3 regions of the Knoellia terrae genome follow, and region 1 is predicted to be linked to each of the others. Evidence: predicted binding sites of a transcription regulator. Region 1 holds the regulator's gene; each other region holds the start of a gene.

Region 1 (3,270 bases):
ACGTCGCACCCGAGGACCTGCGCTGGATCCAGTCACTCACGGGCGCCAAGGTGGAGGCATCGGCCGCCTCGCGACAGCGCCAGCTCGGAGTCACTCCCGAGGTCAGGGAGCGGGGCATCGAGCTGCTGCGCACGCTGCTGGTCGACGGCCGCTCCATGACCCGCCGGGAGCTCGGGCCCGCGTTCGCCGCGGCCGGGCTGCCCGGGCCCGGGGAGGCGATGGCGCACCAGCTCATCGTGGCGGAGGTGCGATCGGTCATCTGCTCGGGACCTCCTCGGGGCGCCGAGCACACCTACGCCCTCGTGGACGGGCTCGTGGCTCCCGCCGCGTCCGACTCCTGGTCCCGCGCACGAGCGGCGGTCGAGCTGACCCACCGCTTCTACGCCGGTCACGGCCCTGCCTCCGAGCGCGACCTGCAGCGGTGGAGCGGGCTGACGCTCAGCGAGATCCGTTCCGCCACAGCGGAGCTGACGACCTCGCCCTCCCTGCTCGCGTCACACCCCCTCGAGCAGGTCAGCTGCCAGGACGAGACGTTGTGGTTCGACCCCTCGGTGACGTCGCGCACGACGCGGGAGCACACGGCATACCTACTGTCGACCTTCGACGAGGCGGCGTTGACCTATCCGAGGACCGGGTTCCTGCGCCGCAACCAGCAGGCGGACCGGACGCGTCTGGTCTCCGAGGCCGGCGGCGGCATCGTCGTCGTCGGAGCCCACGACGTCGGCACGTTCAACCGCAAGCTCGAGCAGCGACGGGCCATCGTGACGGTGCGGCCAGACGTCGACCTCACCCCGGCAGAACGTGACGGGATCGCGGAGGCGGCCGAGCTCCTCGCGTCATTCCACGAGCGCACGCTCGAGCTCGTCTTCGGCTGAGCCTCGAGTGCCGGCGGTGGTGGAGACCCCCGGGCACGCCAAAGGGCGCCCCGCACAACAAAGGCGGGGCGCCCTCCGTGCTGAGTCGGCGAGGGGTCGAGGCTCTGCCATGGACTCAGGACCGAGCCGGGGTCGAAGCGGCTCGGAGCGTGCGGTCGTCATCGCGCGGGCATCAGCCCTGCGGAATGACGATCTGCTGGCCGGCGCGGACCTGGGCGGAGCCGAGACCGTTGACCAGCCGGAGCTCGGCGACGGCAGAGGCGATCGACGAGCCACCCATGTACTCGGCCGCGATCTGGGACAGGGTCTGACCCTGCTCGACCGTGACGCGCTCGGGGCCCAAGGTCGCTGACGCTCCACCGGTCAGGCCGACGAACGCTACGACCAGCGCGACGAGCAGGACCGAGCTCGTGAGCGCGAGGCGGCCGGTGCGGGTGAGGCGGAGGGCCGGACGCGGCGCCACCGGGACGGCCGCACCGGTGGGCACGAGGACGAGGCGCGGACGCTCCGGGCGACGCACCGGACGCGGGACGGCATACCCGCCCGTGGTGCCGTCGAGGGCAGCTGCTGCACTCATGAAGTCCTCCTGGGTCGAAAGGACGTTCGATAGAACGTCTGTACGATGTCTAGCACGGATGTTCGAACGATTCAAGACACGCGTCGAACAGGTGTTTGATCCGCCTGCACGAACTCCGTACGCTGTGGTCATGTCAGGAAGCCAATCAGGCCCCACTGACACCACTGGTTTCAGAGGAGACGAGATGAGCGACAAGAGCCGCCAGGACGCCGACGCCGACGTCCACCAGCTGCCGGACCGTGACCCGGGTGACGGCACGCTCACGGTGCGTCAGCGCAAGGTTCTCGACGTCATCCGCAACTCCGTCGACCGCCGCGGGTACCCGCCGAGCATGCGCGAGATCGGCCAAGCCGTGGGCCTGACGTCGCCCAGCTCGGTGTCGCACCAGCTGCACGCCCTCGAGAAGAAGGGCTACCTGCGCCGGGACCCGAACCGGCCTCGCGCCATCGAGGTCGTCTCCCCCGACACCCCGAGCGACATCCGCGGCTACCGCGGTGGGGCCGCGCCCGACGACGTCGACGCCGAGCTCGACCCGACCGGCAGTGGCGACCTCCGGCCGGAGGCGAGTTACGTCCCGGTGCTCGGGTCGATCGCGGCCGGTGTGCCGATCCTCGCCGAGGAGTCGGTCGAGGAGGTCTTCCCGCTGCCCAAGCAGATCGTCGGCGAGGGCTCGCTCTTCCTGCTCAAGGTCGTCGGCGACTCGATGATCGACGCGGCCATCTGCGACGGCGACTGGGTCGTCGTCCGCCAGCAGCCCACCGCCGACAACGGGGACATCGTCGCCGCGATGCTCGACAACGAGGCGACGGTCAAGACGTTCAAGCGCAAGGACGGCAAGGTGTGGCTGCTGCCGCACAACCCGGCGTTCGACCCGATCGACGGTGACCACGCCACGGTCCTCGGCAAGGTCACCGCGGTCCTGCGCCGGATCTGAGCGTCGGTCCGCCTGCCCTCACGCCACCTGGGTCTCGACCGCGCGGGTCAGCGCCGCCAGGGTGACGCCGAGCGGTGCATCGATACGGTGCGTCGTCTCGGCGTCCCCCCGCGTGGGGCCCCTGGTGATGACGACGACGGGTATGCCGCGTGCCGCCGCCCGGCGCACGAACCGGTAGCCGCTCATCACCTTGAGCGAGGACCCGAGGACCACGAGGGCGCTCGCCTCCTCGGTGAGGGCATAGCAGCGCTCGACGCGCGGCTTGGGCACGGCTCCACCGAAGAAGACGACGTCGGGCTTGAGGGTGTCGGCGCCGCAGGCGAGGCAGCGTGGGGTGGCGAACGCGGTCACGGCCTCGTCGGCGAGGACGATGTCGCCGTCGGGACGGATCTGGCTGCTGACCTGGGACCCGTCGACGACGGACCCGAGGGCGCGCGAGGCGAACCCCGGGTTGACGTCGTCCATCAGCGCCTGGAGCAGGCCGCGGTCGAGACGGCTCTCGCAGGTGAGGCAGACGACCTCCCCCAGCGAACCGTGGAGCTCGAGAACCTCCCGGGTGCCGGCGTCCTGGTGCAGCCCGTCGACGTTCTGGGTGATGACCGGTCCGAGGGCGCCGGCGCGCTGGAGCTCGGTGACCGCGAGGTGACCCTCGTTGGGCTCGGCAGCACTGAACCGCTGCCACCCGATGAAGCTGCGCGCCCAGTAGCGCTGGCGTGCCTCACTCGTGGCGGTGAACTCCTGGTGCGACATCGGCGTCACCCGGCGGTTGCCGTCGGGTCCACGGTAGTCAGGGATGCCGCTCTCGGTCGACATGCCGGCTCCGCTGAGCACGAGCGCCGGCCCCGTCGCGCGCAGGAGCGCCGCGACCTCGCCCACCGACACCT
Region 2 (3,270 bases), on a different contig from region 1:
CTTCTTGCGCCGGGACTCGTTGCGCGAGATGACCGCGTTGGCGGCGGTGAGGATCGTCTGGGTGGAGCGGTAGTTGCGCTCGAGCAGGATGGTCCGGGCGTCCGGATAGTCCTCCTCGAACTCGACGATGTTGCGGATGGTGGCGCCCCGGAAGGCGTAGATCGACTGGTCCGCGTCACCGACGACGACGAGCTCGCTCGGCTCGACGGCGTGCTGGGCCCGCTTGCCCTCGTGCCCGACCAGCTCACGGATCAGCTGGTACTGCGCGTGGTTGGTGTCCTGGTACTCGTCGACCATGACGTGCCGGAAGCGCCGGCGGTAGTGCTCGGCCACGTCCGGGAACGCCTGGAACATGTGGACGGTGAGCATGATGATGTCGTCGAAGTCGAGGGCGTTGGCCTGCCTCAGCCGACGCTGGTAGGACGTGTAGGCCTCGGCGAGCAGCCGCTCGGTGTGGGTGCCGCCGGGGTTCTCGGCGCTCGGCTCGCCACCGACCCGGGCGCTGAACGTCTCCTCGTCGACGAGCTCGTTCTTGAGGTTGCTCACCTGGTGGGTGAAGGTGCGGGGGTTGTAGCGCTTGGGGTCGAGGTCCATGTCGCGGATGACCATCGACATGAGCCGCTGGCTGTCGGCGGCGTCGTAGATGGAGAAGGTCGACTTCATCCCGACCTTGTCGGCCTCGCGGCGCAGGATCCGCACGCAGGCGCTGTGGAACGTCATGACCCACATCGCGCGGGCGCGTGGGCCGACCAGGTCCTGGACGCGCTCGCGCATCTCGGCGGCGGCCTTGTTGGTGAAGGTGATGGCGAGGACCTGCCCCGGCTGGACGCCACGGGCCGCGAGGAGGTGGGCGACGCGATGGGTGAGGACCCGGGTCTTGCCGGAGCCGGCGCCGGCGATGATGAGCAGCGGGCCACCGGCGTGGAGAACGGCCTCGCGCTGCTCCTCGTTCAGCCCCTCGAGGAGGGCGTCGGGATCCTGTGGACGGCTGCCCCATGCCGGCTCAGGCGGAGCCTGGTCGTCGGAGGTCGCCCACGAGGGGACGCCGGCGGCGTTGACGAGGGCCGCGTGGGCGCTCTCGTGCGCTCCGGCATCGGTCGTGGGGGCGGCAGCGGGGTCGGTCGCGGGGTCGCTCGGGACACCGGCGTCGCCGAAGTCCAGACCGTCGAAAAGGGTGCTCATCTCACCGTCAACCCTACGTCGTGGTGCCCACAGCCCCTGCCTCGTCCATGCCCGACGAGCCCGGCCCGCCGTACCGAGATGGGTGAGGCTCCTCGCGATCTGCGCTGCCGTGACGGTCGCCCTGCTGGCCCTGGCCAGGTGGCCACGACGCATGAGCAGCGTTCCAGCGGAATCGAATTCATCCACAATGCTGATTTAGAACTCTTGACCTCGAACGTGTGTTCGACGAGAATGGAGGCATGCGCCAGCCCTCCACCTCCCCCGTCGTCGCGCTTCGCGCGGCGCTGGAGGGCGCCCGGGACTCGCTCAGCGCGGAAGGGCTCGGCGACGCTCTGGCCCGGATGACCGGACCAGAGCTGGCCGAGGTGATGACGCTGGGCGACGAGGTCAGGGCACGAGCCGGGGCCGCCCAGGTGCGGATCACCGCGGAGGCGGCGCACAGAGGCGAGTTCAGCACAGCCCGCCGCGGCGCCGGGTCGGTCCACGCCTGGGTGCGCGAGAACGCTCCGTCGTTGCGGCAGGCCGGGGCCGGACAGGTCGCGGCACTGGCGCAGGACGTCGCCTGCTCCGTCCCGGGCGGCCTGTGGAGCACGCAGGGACCGGACGCGGGAGCGTATGCCGACCCCTCCCGACCCGAGGGTGTCGTCTGGTCCCGCGTCGTCACCGGCGAGGTGGGACCGGCGCTCGCCCTGACGGCGCTGCGCGAGGTGGCACGCATGAAGGAGCTGCTCGTTCCTGAGGCGGTGCCGACCGTCACCACGGCGATCCTCGACCACGGAGTGCAGTGGGGAGCAGCCGAGGCCAAAAAGATCCGGACGAGCCTGCTCGCTGAGCACGGACGATCGGGAGAGCTCGACGACCAGCACCGGCGGCTGCGCGGCGGCGCCTACCTCTCGAGCCCGCAGGTTGCGGACGGGGACGTCACCGAGTACCGCATGGCGATGACGCCGGAGCAGGCCGCCACCCTCGAAGCCGCGATCGGTCCGCTGTCGCGGCCCGAGCCCAACGACGAGACCGGTGAGCGCGACCTGCGCCCGGCTGGGCAGCGCCGTGTCGAGGCCCTGGCCGCCGTGTGTGCCCGGGCCATCGGCTCAGATGCTGCCGACAGCGCACCCGGTGGAGCGGCCACGACCGTCCACGTGGCGATGGGCCTGGACGACCTCCGCGCCGCGGGTGGCGACGCGTCGACCGGCTCCGGCCGGGTCATGGTGTCGAGAGCCCAGCAGACGATCCTCGCGCCCGCCACCGTCCGCCGGCTCGCCTGTGATGCCGACGTCATCCCCGTCGTGCTCGGCGCCGACGGTGAGGTTCTCGACCTCGGACGAGCAGTTCGCCTGTTCACCCGCTCGCAGAGGCGCGTCCTGTGGCACCGCGATGCAGGCTGCACCTTCCCCGGCTGCGACATGCCGGCCGGCTGGACGGAGGCGCACCACCTCGTCCACTGGGCCGACGGCGGAAGGTCTGACCTCGACAACGCCGCCCTGCTCTGCCAGCGCCACCACACCCTTGTCCATGACCGGCGGCTGGTCGCCACCGTCCATCCGCCGGGCGCGGACGGTCGAGCCGTCGCCTGGGACCTCACCCCCGGCTCCTACGACCGTGCGCTGCCCGGCCGCCTCGAGGAGATGAGACGAGCACGACGCGGGGTCGACCGCCTCGACACCGGTCCACCTGACCCCTGGGTCACCCAGCCACCCGAACGCGTGATGCGACAGATCGCCGACGAGCTCGAGGCCGAGCACCTTGCCGACCGCTGGCCCCTCACTGCCTGAGGCCGATGCGATCTCGACAGGACAGGAATGCGGCTTCCCGCCATGCTGTCCACGGGTGGGGGCACCGGGTCCGCACCCGAACAGTGAGGGGAACTGGTGAACTCAATACTTCGTCGGGCCGCAGGGTCCGTCGTCTCGACTGCAGCCATCGCTGTGGGTCTCGTCGTCGTGGCGCCGGCCGCGTCGGCGCAGAACTGCATCGCGAGTGGCTACTCGAACGGCTACCGCAGCTGGTGCGCTCCCGCGGCCGGGGGCACCCACTTCCGTACGGTGACCACGTGCCGCGACGCGTGGCGTCCAGCCCAGCTGTACACCG
Region 3 (3,270 bases), on a different contig from region 1:
ACCTCGACCACGACGTCGAGATCATGGTGCGCAAGGCCGACGCCGGCGCCTCCTTCGCGGTCACCCAGATGGTGTTCGACGCCGACAGCTACCTCCGGCTGCGCGACCGCGTCGCCGAGCGACGCGACCTCCCCATCACCCCCGGGCTGATGCCGGTGACCAACCTGCGCCAGATCACGCGCATGTCCGAGCTCATGGGGATGCCGCTGCCCCGACCGGTCGTCGACCGGCTGGAGGCCGTGGCCGACGACCCCGAGTCGGTGCGCGCCGTGGGGGTCGAGATCGCGACCGAGCTGGCCCAGCGGATGCTCGCCGAGGGCGCCCCCGGCCTGCACTTCATCACGATGAACCGGTCGACGGCCACGCTGGAGGTCTACGAGAACCTCGGTCTGTCCGCAGGCGCTCGCTGAACCCCGGCAGGTCGTCGACCTGAGTACGTCGTCACGGGCGACCTGAGTATCCGTACTGATCCCGCCACCACCCGTTCGGACCAGAGTTGCTGCCGCGGCCGCGTGGCCGGGTCGGCGAGTGTGGAGGGGCGCTCGTCATCCCGGCGACGCGGCCGTCCCGTGGCCGGTCAGTCGACCTCGATGGCCTTGCCGCCGGTGATCCGCAGCAGCTCGTCGTAGGTCGTCCGGAAGACCGAGTGGCTGTGCCCGGCCGCGGCCCACACGTGCTCGTGGGCACCGAGCGTCACGTCGACGACGGTGCGCAGGGGGAGGGGGTGGCCGACGGGGGCGACCCCGCCGATGGTGAAGCCGGTCCACCCGCGCACCTGGTCGGGGGTCGCCTTGTCGAGGGCGGCGAGGTCGAGGAGCCCGGCGATGCGGTCCTGGTCGACACGGTGACCACCCGAGGCGAGGACGAGGAGGGGTTCGACCGAGCCGTCGTGGTGGCGCCCCGCGAAGACGAGGGAGTTGGCGATCTCGGCGGGGGTGATCCCGAGCGCCTCGGCCGCCGCGCGGGCGGTGCGCACGGCGTCGGGGAGGTAGCGGACGGTCGTCCGGACATGGTGTGCCGCAAGGGTTTCGAGCACCACGGCGACGGAGGGGTGCGAGCTGAGGTCGCTCTGCGACACGGGATCTCCGGGCTCGGCCATGGTTCAGCGTAGGGCTTGACGGCGCGACGTCCGCGGGTTGTACAGTGGAGGTGTTCGAACAGATGTTCGAACGATGGGAAGGCTCGACCTCCCGACCCCATTCTGCCCCTGAGGAGGCCATGTCGTGGTGCGCCGGTACGAGGATCCTGTCGACGTCCGGGTCGAGGCCGAGACGGCCGGGACCCCGGGGCCGCTCGCGGTCCGGCAGCGCCCCCGGGCGTTCGTCTGGCGGGGCCGGATCCTCGTGGTCCGCGAGGTCCTCGACGACTGGAGCGAGCGCCGGTCGTGGTGGCGCGACCTCGGCGAGCCCGACCTCGGGAAGCGGCCCGAGCGGCCCGAGCGGCACGTGTGGCGCGTCGAGGCAGGCAGCGCCGCCGGCACCGGGGTCTACGACCTCGCCTCCGACGCCGCCGACGGCTGCAGCGACCCGTGGGTCCTGCTGCGGGCCCAGGACTGAGCGCCGTGAACGCCGGTCCCGCCCTCGCCCTGCTCGAACAGTCCCGCCAGTGCCTCGCCCAGGCGTATGCCGCAGAGCTGGCTGCCGTGCGCCTCGTCACCTCGCAGGACGCCGCGATGCGCGCCGCCGCGGCCCTCGTCGCCGGCCGCGGGACGCGTGGCCCCCAGGACCTGTGGCCACTGCTCGCCGCCCAGAGCCCCGAGCTCGCCGAGTGGGCCGAGGTCTTCGCGCTCGCCGCGGTGCGCCGCCAGCAGCTCGAGACCCTCTGCCCCGAGCTCCTCTCCGCGGACCGGCGCGCGCACCAGCGGTGCCCGGTGCGGGTGCCGGTCCGTGAGGCCGACGACCTCCTGCGTGCCGCCGAGACCTTCGTGGAGCTCGTCGCCGTCACCCTCGGCATGCCACGGGGCGAGCGCACCGTCCGTCGTCTGGCCGCCGTCCGGGAGAGCGCGTGAGCGACACCGACTTCGTCCATCTCCACGTCGCCTCCGGGTTCTCGATGCGCTACGGCGCCTCGACGCCACAGGACCTCGTCGAGCGGGCCGCGGAGCACGGCCAGCACGCGCTCGCCCTCACCGACCGCGACGGGCTCTACGGCGCCGTGCGCTTCGCGATGGCCTGCGGGCGGGCCGGCATCTCCCCGATCCTCGGGGTCGACCTCGCCGTGGGGCAGACGCCCGTCCCCGGCCGTCGCGTGCCGACGGTCCGGGCGCCGGTGCGCGGTGGTGCGGTCGTCGACCCACGGCTGCCCCGGGTCACCGTCCTCGCCCGGGGACGGGGAGCCGGCACCGAGCGGGGTCTGGGGTGGGCGGCCCTGTGCCGCCTCGTCACCGACACCCACCTGCGGGGGGAGCGTGGCACCCCGGTGACCCTGCCCGACCTGCTGGCCCGCTGGTCCCGGGGTGGGGCGCGACGCGAGGAGTGGGCGCAGCACCCCGAGCCGAGCCGGCTGCGCGTCCTCCTCGGCCCCGACTCCGACGTCGGGCGGGCCGTCCTGGCCCGCCGGCCGACCGAGGCGCGCACGCTGCTCGAGCGGTGGCGTGCGCTCCTGCCCGCCGAGGCGCTCGCGGTCGAGATCGTCATGGGCGGCGGGCCGGAGGGCTCGCCCGGCTCGCGCGCCCACTCACGGCGCATGCTCGGCCTGGCCGACGAGCTGAGGGTCCCGGCCGTGCTCACCGCCGCGGTGCGGCACGCCGACCGCGACGGCGTGCGCACCGTCGACGTCCTCGACGCGGCTCGCCGGCTGGTCGTCCTCGACTCCCGACACCTCGACCGGGTCACCGACGCCGGTCACCTCGCGAGCAGCGAGGAGATGTGGGCACGCGCCCTCGCCGTCGCCGGCGACCCGGACCGGGCCGCCCGGCTCGTCGCCACCACCCGGGCGATCGCGGGGGAGTGCATCCTCGACGCCCGCACCGACCTCGGCATCGGTGCCGTCCACCTGCCCGAGCCGAGCATCCTCGGCATCGACCCCGGTGACGACCCGCAGCGGGTGCTCGCCGAGCGGTGCCGCGACGCAGTCGGCACCCGCTTCCCGGGTGCCGGCGACGCCGCACGGCACGGCGTGCTCTCCCGCCTCGAGGACGAGCTGCGCGTCATCGCCGACCTCGGCTACCCCACCTACTTCCTCACCGTCGCGGAGGTGACCGACCTCATCAGGGCCCGCGGGGTGCGGGTGGCCGCGCGCGGCTCCGGGGCCGGGTCGCTCGTCAACTAC

The links. The regulator LexA, encoded in region 1, represses DNA repair genes until DNA is damaged. The targets are predictions, from matches to a motif close to TCGAACANNTGTTCGA.
Region 2: the regulator LexA is predicted to act here: its motif matches at 1,393-1,408, upstream of ACOJV9_RS04270 (DUF222 domain-containing protein).
Region 3: the regulator LexA is predicted to act here: its motif matches at 1,154-1,169, upstream of ACOJV9_RS08680 (DUF6504 family protein).

The regions. Positions count from the first base shown of each region.
Region 1 covers NZ_JBMBWH010000010.1:77,413-80,682, forward strand. The annotation lists gene ACOJV9_RS13835 (winged helix DNA-binding domain-containing protein) at 1-875, shown strand, start outside; gene ACOJV9_RS13840 (LysM peptidoglycan-binding domain-containing protein) at 1,048-1,452, opposite strand; gene lexA (transcriptional repressor LexA) at 1,637-2,386, shown strand; gene ACOJV9_RS13850 (Sir2 family NAD-dependent protein deacetylase) at 2,405-3,270, opposite strand, start outside.
Region 2 covers NZ_JBMBWH010000002.1:198,176-201,445, reverse strand. The annotation lists gene pcrA (DNA helicase PcrA) at 1-1,182, opposite strand, end outside; gene ACOJV9_RS04270 (DUF222 domain-containing protein) at 1,422-2,954, shown strand; gene ACOJV9_RS04265 (hypothetical protein) at 3,051-3,270, shown strand, end outside.
Region 3 covers NZ_JBMBWH010000005.1:71,641-74,910, reverse strand. The annotation lists gene metF (methylenetetrahydrofolate reductase [NAD(P)H]) at 1-410, shown strand, start outside; gene ACOJV9_RS08685 (YbaK/EbsC family protein) at 578-1,099, opposite strand; gene ACOJV9_RS08680 (DUF6504 family protein) at 1,224-1,556, shown strand; gene ACOJV9_RS08675 (SAV_6107 family HEPN domain-containing protein) at 1,562-2,008, shown strand; gene ACOJV9_RS08670 (DNA polymerase III subunit alpha) at 2,005-3,270, shown strand, end outside.